DNA from 2 places in the Paenibacillus sp. 2TAF8 genome. Region 2 is predicted to be linked to the other one. Evidence: a T-box and tRNA genes for the amino acid it is inferred to sense, from the RefSeq annotation. Region 2 holds a T-box; the other holds one or more tRNA genes.
The links. The T-box of region 2 lies ahead of AB4Z30_RS27880 (valine--tRNA ligase). A T-box ahead of a tRNA ligase gene usually reads a tRNA of that ligase, here a tRNA-Val.
Positions count from the first base shown of each region.

Region 1 (7,148 bases), on a different contig from region 2:
GCAGAATACCGCCAAGAATCAACCAATTGCTGATTTCCCACCAAATACTTTTCCCTCCACCAGATATGAGTTCCTGTGATTTCTCTTCATGACGCTGCAGGTGTGTGTATGATTCCGATCCATCCGGCGGCTTATTGAAATCTTTAAAATCCATATTATGCACCTCTCTTTCAATCTTCTCAATTCATCTATGGAATTGTTTCAGTTCGATAAGTTTTCACATTTATAAATTTTTACGGCTGATGTCCATCCAAAGTTTCAACATTATTACATTTATTGAGTTATAGATTTATTCTATTGTTCTCAACTCCATTCCATCGAAGCTGAAGCTTCAGGCGCGAAGCAAGTATATGTCAAAAGACCTCCGATTCCTCGGAGGTCTTTGTCTATTGCATTTATTTTATTCTAAAAGGAATGCTACGAATCCTTCGCTTATGCCTGCTCCACTTTAACGTTAACATTACCTTTAATGGCTTTGGAATAAGGGCAGTATTCATGTGCAAGTTTCACAAATTTTTGTGCCGTTTCTTCATCCAGACCAAGAATTTTCACTTCAAGCTCCACATCCAGCTTCACACCACCATCTGCCGGGTCCGCTACCAACGCAACAGTTGCAGATACTGTGCTACGTTCAATCGTTACATTGTGCTTTTTTAATTGAAATTCCAACGCAGAGTTAAAACATGCACTGTATCCTGCTGCAAACAGTTGCTCCGGATTAGTCGCTGTTGTTACTTGTCCTCCAAGTTCAGGGGGTGTAGCTACATCCATCATGAATACGTTATCCGGGGATTGTACGATCCCTTGGCGCCCACCTGTATTAATAACTGTCGTTTCATATAGAGTTTTCATTTAAAATTCTCCTCTTCCTATTTAAAGTTTTTGTTATATGGTTTGAACATGTTTTCTTTTGATTTGTTTACAAATTGATTGTACACAATTTAATTACGTTTGTAAATAGTTTTTTGAAATATACAAATGAAATAAAAAAAGCCGCCTCTTAAGGCAGCTCTCTATATATTGACATTAGGTGAAAGTATGCATGCGTTCATGCTCAAATATTTAGAAACGGAGGACAGTCTGGCAACTGAATCCTATTTAGTTGTCTCAGATTGCTCTGTTTTTTCACTCTGTTGATTTTCGGCATTGCGATTAAAACCCGTGCCCCCGAATCCACCCCTCATGCCGTTTCCTTTGAGGCTATCTCCCAATTTGGTTAGATCAACCGAAGATGCATCTATGAGTGTATTCGTGCTCGCCTTTTGCCCCTCAGAAGTGGAGGGAATTGTTCCATCAAGCTGTCCTTGAATGCTCTCGGCACGCAATGTTCCTAATTTAGTCAATTCAGCAACAGCTTCTTGATACTTGTCATATGTCACGAACGCCGTAGCATCATTTTTTACGTAATCCGTAATCAGATTGTTTAACGTCTGTACCGTCTGCTCAAATTTTCCGTTTGCAAAATAACCATCCACGATCTGTTGCAAGTATTCATGATACTTCGCTTTGTACTCAGGAACCTCCAGCAACTTGCTTAGAATCGGCCGATCTTCCATCGTTACGCCTGATAACGGGGTATCAATAGCAAGATTGACCACATCAGATGCAGAACCTGCCTGGAATCCACCAAAAGCCATATTGTAGTCCCATGGCAACATACTGATCTTGCCATTATTCTCATATAAATAATAGTTATGTCCCATATTGGAAGTGTAACTATCCATGTTCACAACCACATTATGAGCTGCAAAATATTTGAGCACAGCATCCACATCCACATATTTCTCAAGATCGGTGCCAGCATTCAAGTTTTTAAGTGCCTCTACCACACGTTGTTCATCTTCTTTCGTCGTTTTGGTCTTTGCATTATCAAAAATGCCAGAATAACTGGACACTTTATCATCCGTATACACTAAGGATACGCCGTTCCCGCCGCCATTCATTCCACCGCCTCTGCCGAATCCGCGACCACCCTCTCCGCGAGTGTTGGCAGTCTGAGAGTTGGCATCGCCTGTTCCTGTACCTGTATCACTTGGTGGTTCCATGCCTTCAGGAGGCTGACGGTCTCCCATCCCGAAGGCTTCCCCTTCTGCTGGCGGGTTCCCCATTCCCATTGGATTTCCCATTCCGCCCGCTCCCATATTGCCATCGTTATTGGGCTTGTAGATTTCTCCTTCACCATTCTTCGCACGTGCCAGATATCCGCTGTCTATGTCTTCAACAGCCAAATATAAGCCCCACGCCTTTCCGTTGACGTTAATGTTGGCAAAAGAAAACAGCGGTGCATCAACTCCGATGTAACTCATGATGTCATAGCTGAGATACTCTTTCATATAACTACCGTCGGAAATCATATTATTCACGACCATTTTGTCAAGTCCATTCCAGGTCTGACCTTTGACGTATTTGTCAAACTTGATTTTGAAACTATACCGATCGGTCGAATCGTCCTGTGCCACTTGCCTCAAACTGGAGTTTCCTTTGGCTCGAATGCCTACATTTTCGATCGTTGTTCCGTTTATCGTTACATTTGCCTTGATATAGTTCTCCTCTGTCGCTGTGTCTAGCATTTCCTGCCAGGCATCCTCATCTACATCAATGGAGAAAGACATCACTTCCGTTTTATTAAAGTTTTGTGCATAATCCACCGTTTGCGTCTGATCTTCTGTGGATTGGTTCTCCGTAGTTGTAGTAGTCGATGCTGTTTGCAGAGTTCCGCTTTCATTGCTGCAAGCCGCTAATAACATCGAAGCAATAACTGTAGTTGCCATAACATTACGCCATTTGTTGTTCATCATTCCATTTCCCACCTTAGTTCTTTTTTAATTCCTGCTACAGAGAAGTTTAAAAGAGAAACCTTAAATGGAACTGAACAAGCAAAAAGAGCCGCCTTATAGGCGACTCTTCATAAACATTTCTATTTTATGGTGGTAAAATGTATCATTCAACTTTTTTGCTAGTTTTCAACTTACCATTTCCATCCAGCTCATAGAATTGATAAATATTATTAGAGAGCGTTAGAGATTCCAGAATCTTCTCCATAAAGGACTCGGATGCCTTGACGCTGAGATGATCGCCATTCCAATAGTAATGAATCAAGAGACGATTCTGATTATATGGATGTTTAATGACATAAGCTCCGGAATGTCCTGTTGTTTTCATGGCCTCTTTCCAGTCCAAAGCGATGTTACCTGCCCGGTCATCCATACTTTGTTTCAAAGCCTGCACGATACCGTTTGACTTCGCATTACCAACAAGAATGAGGTTACTGGTGCCAATCTCACCTTTCAGCTTCTGCTTCAACTCTTTTCGATCCCGAACTACATCGTACTTCATGCCAAACACATCCAAAATCTGAGTTAACTGGCTAGTCGCTTGTTCCTGTTGTTTCGCTGCTTCTTTGCTTACCTGATCTCCAAGTACAATGGTTAATGGCTCCCCTCGAAAGGACTTTTCCATTAAACGAATCATCACTTCGTAAGGCAGATTGGGAATGTTGTTCACCACTGCTTCATACTGCGGCTGATAGGCATCATGCATATATGCTGCAAGTTCCTTCTCGGACATTTGATACTCCTGCTTAAGCTCAAACCCTGGCTTCCTTAAAGCCTTTTCCATGTCCTGACGCTGTTCTTTACCAAGCACATCCTCAATGGTACCAAGCAATCCATCAATTGTAGCATTTTGGTAGACAAAGCGATGAAAATATTCCTTCATAAACGCATCAAATTTCTGTTCACCAACAGAGCGGTATAATTGGTAAATCGCCTGACGTCCCTTTTGGTAAAATACATAATCAGCCATTTCTCCTACCTGTTCATTTGTTGAAGCAATGGGTAGATCAATAGGTGACGGATCGAGCTGAATCGATCTGAACCCTCCTACCTTATTTCCCTGATTTTCTAAAAAATACACCGTGGAGAAATCGGCAAAACCTTCATCCAGAAATGACTCCGTTTCTGAGTTGTTCCCGATCAAAGCATGGAACCACTGATGTGCAATCTCATGTATAAACGTGGTATCGTCTTCGGGAGATAACTCCGCAGCACGCTCCGGCATCTGTATTAATCTTGAATATTCTACGCCAAAGCCATCCACATATGTTTCGATGATACGAAATTCGGGATACGGATATTCCCCATATTTTTCACTGTAAAAGGCAATGACTTTAAATGCGTAATCGATGTACTTGTCCACCGCATCTTTTTTGGCAGGGTCATCTCCCGAATAAAAATATTCCACGGTAAGACCATTACGTGTCTCACGTTCGACTTTTAAGTTAGGACCAGCGAAAAAAACAAATTCTCTCGTGTTCGCGGCGCGCGCTGTAACCACTTTTCGTCCTTGTTCAGTACTGACTTTGGAAGTGATATCTCCCGGCATGACCACCTGATATGAATCGGGCACATTGAACTCTACATCGAAATCGGACGAAGTATAGTAATCACTCTCGAATGAAGTGCTATACGGTGTCTTGTTCCATTGATGTGTAGTCTCGTCATACACAGACATCACCGGAAACCAATGTGCTCCGTTGACCTGATCCTTGTAATACGATATTCGTTGCATGCCATAAGGAATGTCGATCCGATAATCCACTTGAAAGGTAACAGATTGCCCCGGTTGCAAAGGAGCCTTCAATTGCACACGTAATGCCTGATTTTGGTTATCGAAAAGAAGCCTCTCCCCTAGTTGCGACACTTTTACAATATCCATTCCGCCCAAGAAATCTGACGCTTTCTTCTCCGGGTGTTCTTTGGCTATTTGCTCATTCTGGCCTGTATACATAATCGTTTGTGTTGATTTGGATCGATTAGCATCTGCATAGGTATGCATGACCAACTCTTGAAGGGTATCTTTGCTCGTATTCAGGTAGGTCACTGTCTGGCTACCTTGTATTGTCATGTCTTTTTCGTCCAGACGTGCTTTGATCTGGTACTGAATTGGGGATTGATTTTGTGACATAGCTTGTTGTGAGCGCATGCGAAAAGCCTGTTGCATCTGGAATGTTTTCTCTGTTGTCTCAGCATTCGCAGCCAAGTTCTCTCCCTTCGAAGAGTTGGCATAAGTGGTGTGGATGAGCCCAGATGTTGTGAGCGCCAGTACTAGTGTGCTTAATATGGCCTTTTTAATCACGTTTTTGTTAGTAGATTGGGTTTTGGAAGCGTGCATGTTCTCTCTCCTCTGTTGTATGTTGTTTGCTTACTACAACAATAAGAGATCAACCTTGCATTGAATTTAGGTTTGGTTTAAATTTTGTTTAAAAAAGCATAGCATGTCCCCATTCCCGCACCGAATTCTCCCCCAAAAGCCGATTTAACCATCCATATTGGTTCAGAAAAAAGAAAAAAAGCCTTGCGTAGCAAGGCTTCTTAAGTATGATCTGTAGTGGGCTCGAACCACTGACCCCTACCCTGTCAAGATAGTGCTCTCCCAGCTGAGCTAACAGATCATGTATATTAGGTTTCGTTCAATGAAGTAACAGTATCATACCAAGTAAACGTGTTCATTGTCAATCATTAATTGGTTTTAAATCATTCATATTGGAGCACAATAATGGAAAGATTACGATATTGTGCATGAGGAGAATGTAAAGTGATGATCAAACAAAACACGAACCAACCGCTTAATACACGCCATAACAATAAACACCATAATAAAGACTGGAAACTTACTGCTACTCATGTTGCTGTTTTGCTCGTTATGACCTTTACCTTGACTGGTTGCAGGCTGGAACGGGACGAGCATACGGTACAATTTCAGCAATTGCACCAACCGAATCAACAAAATGAATCGCTGCCTGTCTGGATGGACGTTTACTCAAAATCCGTAATACAAGAGGTATACTCCCCTCGGGGAAACAGTGAGTTATTGCCTTAAATGGCAGAGTCAGCTCTAGAGCCTTTATCAGAAGTATATACTCACTCTTCTTCATCCCATTTGCGTGAGTATGCCTTCTTGGTCACATAGTATAACAAAGCGATCATGCCCGCCGACATAAGCAATGTAATGGTCATAATAGCCGCCATTCCCATGACTCTCCCCTCCTCCAAAGCCCCAGTATATACCAAACTTAACTATACAAGAAAAGCATTTTTTTGTATAATGCAGTCTGAACTTGTGCGCATGGAGCAGAAAGAAGGAATCGAATTTGGCAGCAGAGATTAGTTATGTCACAACAGAAGAAGAATTAAAGCACGCTCTTGGGATCCGCCGTCAGGTTTTTGTTATTGAGCAACAAGTGCCCGAAGAACTTGAAATAGATCAATACGATGTTATCAGTCCTGATGTGCATCACGTATTGCTTCATACCGATGGGAAGGCTGTCGCCACAGGTCGTCTGATCTATTACAGCAAAGATACGGCCAAAATGCAGCGAATTGCTGTACTGGAATCCTACCGTTCGTTCGGGTATGGACGTGTGCTCCTGTTAGCGATGGAAGAGCTTGCTCGTGAGCTTGGATTAACCTATTCGCTGCTGGATGCCCAGTGTCAGGCGCAGAAATTTTACGATAAACTCGGTTATGAAGTAATTTCGGAAGAACCTTTTTACGATGCCGATATCCTGCATGTCCGTATGAGAAAAAGCTTGTAGGCCAGCAGAACAACTCGACAACACAGGCACTACATACATTACACAGCTATTCTCGGAATGTGGAATGTTCTAAAGAATGCATACTTCCCTCCAATTCGGACAGGCTAACAGGGTAAACCTATTCCCATTTGGTCATAGAAGGAGAGTGTGACATGATGGATCAAACAACACGCGAAACGTTCACAGCAGTACAAAAGAATGGTGACGGTGACTTGACCGCCTTCCAGACATCCACAGGCCGTATTCTGGATTATCAGCAAGCTCTGAACGAAGTGAAGGCTGGAACAATCGCTGGTGTGAATGTATTCAAAGGCAAGGATGGAGAAATGTATATTCGCGGCGATGCCGACGGCGACCCGACCAACAACCTTGACCAGCTTCCGAATTTCTGATAAATGCATTCACGATACAGCGCCAATCCTTACGGATTGGCGTTTTTGCTGTAACTTCTGCAGAAGTCTGTTACACCTAGGCGTACTATTCGCCCCTCAACGAATCAGTAATCCGTAAAATATTTTACTGCACTGCCAGCAGCCTGCGCTTTTCGCACGGG
Region 1 is NZ_JBFRFN010000011.1:89,443-96,590, forward strand. It holds gene AB4Z30_RS17545 (hypothetical protein) at 1-154, opposite strand, end outside; gene AB4Z30_RS17550 (organic hydroperoxide resistance protein) at 433-852, opposite strand; gene AB4Z30_RS17555 (CotH kinase family protein) at 1,095-2,798, opposite strand; gene AB4Z30_RS17560 (M1 family metallopeptidase) at 2,941-5,172, opposite strand; tRNA gene AB4Z30_RS17565 (tRNA-Val) at 5,380-5,452, opposite strand; gene AB4Z30_RS17570 (hypothetical protein) at 5,599-5,880, shown strand; gene AB4Z30_RS17575 (GNAT family N-acetyltransferase) at 6,152-6,595, shown strand; gene AB4Z30_RS17580 (DUF3892 domain-containing protein) at 6,751-6,987, shown strand; gene AB4Z30_RS17585 (hypothetical protein) at 7,092-7,148, opposite strand, start outside.
Region 1: it has a tRNA-Val gene. The T-box ahead of AB4Z30_RS27880 (valine--tRNA ligase) is inferred to sense a tRNA for this amino acid. The anticodon was not compared.

Region 2 (7,148 bases):
TGTCGGTGACAAACTGTATGGAGGTCGCCCAGATCCCATTGGGAGACAGGCATTGCATGGCGAAGTGCTCAGCTTTAAGCATCCTCTAACCGGAGCTTTAATTGAGGTGCAGGACCCTTGGCCAGTCGATTTCGAACAATTGGCAGCGAGGGAGAGTAACAGCGTAAAAGGACAGACCTGATATAGCAGGTCTGTTTTTTAATTCTTGCTTCTTCATTCCTCCAAAAATGGATGAAACCAGAGCAGGCTTTTTCACAAAAGGTGGCATGCCCATCTCTTTTAAGGCATATAGATGGGTAACGAAGGATTGGACCATGGATCAGTCCCATGAGAAGGATCATGGTGAACATATGCCGAAAGGAGGACGCCACCTTTGTTGAATCAACCTTATGGTTTACGGTTCGATATTTATGAGCGCGTTCATTTGTCTGAGGGAGTGCCGGCTATTGAGGAACTAGAGGAAATTGAATTATATCCCCGCATTCAAGTGATTGGACAGGACGACCATGCTACCTTGAGGGGGCATCTGCTGCTTACAGGAACGTACCGGGGAGAGAGCGAAGATTCGGAGGAGTTAAAACATTTTATTCCTGTCGAGATTACCGTGCCATTGAACAGGGTGAGATCCATTGATGACATTTCAATTGAGATTGAAAATTTTGATGTAGACCTGTTATCTAGCCGGAGTTTGAATATTACAGGTGTATTGTCTTTGCGAGGTATTGAAGGTTTCCCGGCAGAGGAGCCACAAGTGTGGTCGGCCGACGAATTCACGGTTGTTCATTCTCCCGAAGTTCAGCCTGACAGCAGGGAGAGCGAACTGGGTAAGACAGATCATTCCGAGTTGTCGGAACAAGCCGGGTTGCGTAATGAAGAGCAAGAGCTGGCGAATGCGGCTGAGCTTGCTGCGTACGGTTCTCCAGAATCTGCTGATTTGTCTCTGAGAGTTGAAGAGCAATCGGGGTATGAAGAGCTCTCGCAAGCCTACTGGAACCAGGCAACAGCCGAGCCTTTTACATCTGATGCTGCTCCTTTGGAAGAACCGGATGAAAATAGACAGCCTGATTCGGGTGAGGGAATTCTACCATCACAAGCATCGAATGAAATGGTTGAAGCCCCTTCTCCAATCTCATCGTTCATGGCCGAAACGGCTGACAGATTGGCTTCTTATCCAGAATCCGAGCCATTGCTTCCGATAGAGGATGAAGCCTCGGCATGGCCCGAACCTTCGGTAAATAGTGCACCTGAGAGTTCAGGATCATGGAGTCCAGATACGTCTGTGCAGGCCCGTTCTGAAACAACATCGAAGCCACTTGTGGAGACTGCACCTGATGTATGGCACTTTGAAGAAGCTCGGTCCGTGGGCCCGCAAGCAGAGCAATTGATTTCGAGTGCTCCAGCACAGGCTCAGACAGAGAACTGGCAAGATGTATTTGCGACATCCGAAGCGGCTCAGTCTGAAGAGGAGCGGCCTTCTGTTGAAGCTGCGGAAGAAGGGGGTCTTTTACAGAACGACGGGACTGTCCCTGAACCGATCGCTGAGATGGAAGACAAGCCGGAATTGAAGGTTGCTTTTGGCAGTAAGAAGGAATCGGCAAGAAGAGAAGAAGAGGGCGTAGGCATTTCTTCTCTGTTGTCTTCCGGCCGTGCTGTCCGTGAAGGTGAGGGCGAACGCAGCGAGGAAATATCAGCTGGAGTCGTTCCGGAAGAGGATAGTCAGGCAGAAGATGTGGAATGGAAAAATCTGTTCCTGGGTACGATCGTGGATCAGACGCCTTTCCGCAAAGTCAAACTGTGCATCGTACAGCGCGAAGAAACACTCGATGCTATTGCAGACAGGTACCAGCTTAGCACCAGAGAGCTTCAGTTATATAATCGATTGACCGAACAGGTTGTTGAAGAAGGACAGATTCTATATATTCCTTAGTCAAACTTACTAAGGTAATCCTAGTTTAAGCTACCCGTAATCCTTGGCCAGGATTACGGGTTTTACTTGTTTTTTAACATTACAGTTGTCCGATAGCCTGGTTCCGCTGCTGCCAGGTTGACTATCACTCACGAGCAAGGTATGATGTGTTTAGGTTTTTTTGAATAATGACGTGGATCGGGAGTAGTAGACAGTATGACCTTTCAGAGAGTGGAATCGATACGCTGTGAGATTCCGCAGGAACCAACTGATCGAAGTCGCCCGGGAGTTGCCTGTTTGAGTACTTGAGGTGGATGTGTTAATTCACTAACCTCGGAGGTAGGATGGGCCGGTCGCAGCCGTTATCTGCTTGAAGTGTCACGCCAGATACAGAGGATAGATGGTTATTCTGTTGTCAGCGTGAAACAAAGGTGGTACCGCGAAAGCTAACCTTTCGTCCTTTGATGGATGAAAGGTTTTTTTTGTTTTTTTTGCCCTAATAATGAGTTTAGGGGCTATGATGAAGATGAAGTAACGGAGGAATGACACATGTCTGAACAAAAAAATGCAACAACCGAAATGCCGACAACATACGATCCGAAGGCTGCAGAGGACAAATGGTACTCCACCTGGACAGAGCGCGGGTATTTCCAAGCGGGTAAACGAAAGGATGCCGAGCCCTATACTATTGTAATTCCACCCCCAAACGTAACGGGGATGCTTCACATTGGGCATGCGCTTGACTTCACATTGCAGGATATCCTTATTCGTACAAAGCGGATGCAGGGATACGATGCACTTTGGCTTCCAGGCTCTGACCATGCAGGGATCGCGACCCAAACGAAGGTGGAGCAGAAGCTGCGTGAAGAGGGATTGACGCGGTACGATCTGGGACGGGAGAAGTTTCTGGAGAAAGTATGGGACTGGAAAGACCAGTACGCTACAACCATTCGTCAGCAATGGGGTAAAATGGGGCTATCGCTGGATTATTCGCGTGAACGTTTTACACTGGATGAAGGTCTGTCCAAAGCGGTGCGTAAAGTGTTTGTACAATTGTATGAAAAAGGCCTCATTTACAGAGGTAAACGCATTATCAACTGGGATCCGGTAAACCGTACGGCGCTCTCAGACATTGAGGTTGAATATAAAGAAGTTCAGGGACATCTCTACCATCTGCGTTATCCGCTCAAAGACGGAAGTGGTCACATTACTGTGGCAACGACACGTCCGGAAACAATGCTGGGTGATACCGCTGTTGCTGTTCATCCTAAGGATGAGCGTTATGCTGACATGATCGGCAAAACTCTTGTGCTGCCAATCATTGGACGCGAAATTCCGGTCATTGCAGATGATTACGTAGACAAAGAGTTCGGCAGTGGCGCGGTGAAGATTACTCCAGCACATGATCCGAATGACTTTGAAGTAGGTCTTCGTCATAATCTCCCACAGATTACAGTGATGGATGAGACTGGCACGATGAATGCTGAAGCAGGCAAATATCAGGGACTAGACCGCAGTGATTGCCGTAAACAAATTGTGGCTGATCTGAAAGAACTGGGTGTTTTAATTAACATTGAAGACCACCTGCATCAGGTTGGACATAGTGAACGTACGGGTGCAGTTGTAGAGCCTTATCTGTCCACACAATGGTTTGTTGAGATGAAACCTCTCGCCGAGAGAGCGATTCAGAAACAAAAAAGTGGAGATGGTGTAAACTTTGTACCCGAACGTTTTGAAAAAACGTATTTGAACTGGATCGAAAATGTTCGTGACTGGTGTATTTCACGTCAGCTTTGGTGGGGACATCGTATTCCTGCTTGGTATGACGAAGAGACTGGTGAAATTATTGTCACTGCTGAAGACCCAACCACGATGCCTGAATATGCAGGACGCAAGTTGAGACAGGATGAAGATGTCCTGGATACATGGTTCAGCTCTGCGCTCTGGCCTTTCTCCACACTGGGATGGCCGGAAGAAACCGAAGATTTACAGCGTTATTATCCAACGAATGTGCTTGTAACCGGATATGACATCATTTATTTCTGGGTGTCCCGTATGATCTTTACGGCATTGGAATTTACCGATGAAATTCCGTTCAAGGATGTGTTGATGCATGGTCTTGTACGTGACGCAGATGGACGGAAGATGTCCAAATCTCTTGGTAACGGTGTAGACCCGCTGGATGTTATCGAGAAGTATGGTGCAGATGCAATGCGTTACATGATTTCGACTAGCAGTACGCCGGGACAGGATTTGCGTTTCCGCTGGGAGCGGGTGGAGCAAGCACGTAACTTTGCCAACAAAATCTGGAACGCTTCCCGCTTTGCATTGATGAACCTAGAAGGGTTCACTTACGAGGAACGTGACATCAGCGGTGAGCTGGGAACAGCGGATTATTGGATTTTGCACCGCCTGAACGAAACTTCCCGTGATATTACGCGTCTAATCGATGCGTATGAATTTGGGGAAACAGGCCGCGTATTGTACAACTTTATCTGGGATGATCTGTGTGACTGGTATATCGAATTTGCCAAGCTGTCATTCTACGGAGAAGATCCGGTTGCGAAGAAGAAAACACAATCAGTGCTGGCTTACGTGCTGGATCAGACTATGCGCCTGATTCATCCGTTCATGCCTTATATCTCCGAAGAGATCTGGCAACATCTGCCTCATGATGGGGAGACGATTACACTTGCTTCCTGGCCGGTATACGACCCTGCGCTAGAGAATCCGGAAGCTGTTGCCGAGATGAACTTGCTCATGGATACCATTCGTGCCGTTCGGAACATTCGTGCCGAAGTGAATGTGCCAATGAGCAAAAAGATCGAATTAATGGTCAAAGCGAATAGTGATGAAACGTCCAGCATTATTGAGCGCAACAGTCATTACATCAAACGCTTCTGTAACACATCCGAATTCGAGAGTGGATTGGATCTGAGTTCGCCAGAAAAAGCCATGACAGCGATCATCACGGGAGCAGAATTGTACTTGCCGCTGGCTGGTCTGATTGATATTGAGCAGGAAGTAGCTCGTCTGGAGAAAGAACTTCAGAATCTCGAAAGTGAAGTACTCCGCGTGGAGAAAAAACTGGCGAATGAAGGTTTCGTAGCAAAGGCTCCCGCTAAAGTCATTGAGGAAGAACGTGCCAAACAAGCAGATTATTCCGATAAACGGGATAAAGTCATCGCACGGATCAAAGAACTGAAGGGTTAATATCCAAAGGGTCGGATGGATTGCTTGCTGCGCCATCCGGCTGCTTTTTTCAATCTTCAATCAAACACAGAGAACCGAAGGTGAATTAGATGACGGAATTAAACGGAACAGATACAGCAACTCCTTTACAAACTTACGATGAGGCCGTGGACTGGATCAATGGCCTTATTCCTTTTGGTATCAGGCCAGGGTTGGAACGAATCGAGAGTTTGATGTCAGAGCTTGGCAATCCGCATCAACGGCTCAAATTCATTCATGTCGCGGGAACGAACGGTAAAGGTTCGACTTGCGCTTTTTTGACGTCAGTGCTGCTTCAAGCGGGATATGATGTTGGAACGTATACATCACCTTATATCACCAAGTTTACAAATCGTTTTCAATATAACGGTGAAGACATCCCAGAAGAAACGTTGTTAAAATTGTCGAACCGCTTACGTCCACTCGTGCTGGAGATGGCTTCTACACCGCTGGGTTCACCGACGATGTTTGAAGTGTCTACGGCTTTGGCACTGCTTTATTATGCTGAAGAGTGTTACCCGGATATTGTAGTATGGGAGACTGGGCTGGGGGGAAGGATGGACGTAACGAATATTGTTATTCCAGTCGTGTCCGTCATCACTAATATCGGTATGGATCACACGGATTTGCTTGGAGATACCATCGAGCAGATTGCATGGGAAAAGGCAGGCATTATTAAGCCTGGTGTACCTGTTGTGACCTGTGCGGTACAGCCTGAAGCCGTAAAGATCATTCAGGAGCGAGCGAAGCAGCTGAAATCAACGGTTTATCTGGCTGGAGATCAATTTTCCTACCGCAGACTCGATAGCAGCAAGGAGGGGCAAAGTCTTCATTTTTCGGGCCCATTCCGTGATTTGAACATTCACATTCATATGCAAGGGATATATCAATGTGATAATGCTGTAGCCGCATTAATGTCTCTCGAATTACTGAGACAATATATGGCATTTATGCTGGATGAAGACGATATTAAACTTGGATTTAAAAATGCCTTTTGGGCGGGTAGATTTGAGAAAGTCACTGACAATCCTCTGATTATACTTGATGGTGCTCATAATCCCGAAGGGGCAGAATCGCTTGCCAAGAGCATTATCGACGTATATCCTCAAAAAAAGTTAATTTTGATGATGGGTATGCTGGCGAATAAGCATCACGAAGCATATTTGCAGCATATACTGCCACTAGTGGATACGCTGATCCTGACCGAGCCAGATTTCCGCCGTAAAATGGCTGCAACCGAACTGTTGCAGATTGTAGAACGGGTACGTCCCGCCATTGCGAAGCAGGAACTGGATGTCATTGTCGAGCCTGAATGGGCAAAGGCACTTGATCTATTGAAGTCACGGACGGAAGCGGAGGATCTGGGGGTGGTTTCCGGCACGCTTTATCTGATTGCGGACGTGCGGGCAGCCCTTTTGCATCAAACCGATTCTGAAAAAGGTTGGTGAAAGTTTTGTTAAACACATCGGAACACGTTCATTTTATAGGGATTGGCGGTTATGGCATGAGTGCCATCGCCCGGGTTATGCTGGAGATGGGATATACCGTTACCGGATCGGATGTCGCTTCACAGGAGTTGACGGAGAAGTTGGCAGCCAAAGGGGCGAAAATATATATTGGACATACCGCAGAGCATGTGAATGGAGCAGATCTGGTAGTCTACTCTACAGCAGCTCCTGCGGATAACGTAGAGCGTGTCGCTGCTGAGCAGCTAAACATACCTATTCTTCACCGCGCGCAGATGTTAGCGCGTTTGTTAAACGAGCGCAAAGGCGTGGCCGTAGCGGGGGCGCACGGCAAAACGACGACTTCTTCCATGATTGCGCTGGTCATGGAGCAATGTGATACAGATCCGACCTATATTATTGGTGGAGAGATCATGAATTTGGGTACGAATGCCAAAGCAGGACAAGGCGAGTGGGTTGTTGCGGAAGCGGATGAGAGCGACGGCTCCTTTTTGCAATACCATCCTTGGCTCGGCATCGTAACGAACATTGAAGCTGACCATCTG
Region 2 is NZ_JBFRFN010000032.1:23,533-30,680, reverse strand. It holds gene AB4Z30_RS27890 (RluA family pseudouridine synthase) at 1-181, shown strand, start outside; gene AB4Z30_RS27885 (LysM peptidoglycan-binding domain-containing protein) at 374-1,927, shown strand; T-box leader at 2,092-2,371, shown strand; gene AB4Z30_RS27880 (valine--tRNA ligase) at 2,456-5,119, shown strand; gene AB4Z30_RS27875 (bifunctional folylpolyglutamate synthase/dihydrofolate synthase) at 5,209-6,585, shown strand; gene murC (UDP-N-acetylmuramate--L-alanine ligase) at 6,642-7,148, shown strand, end outside.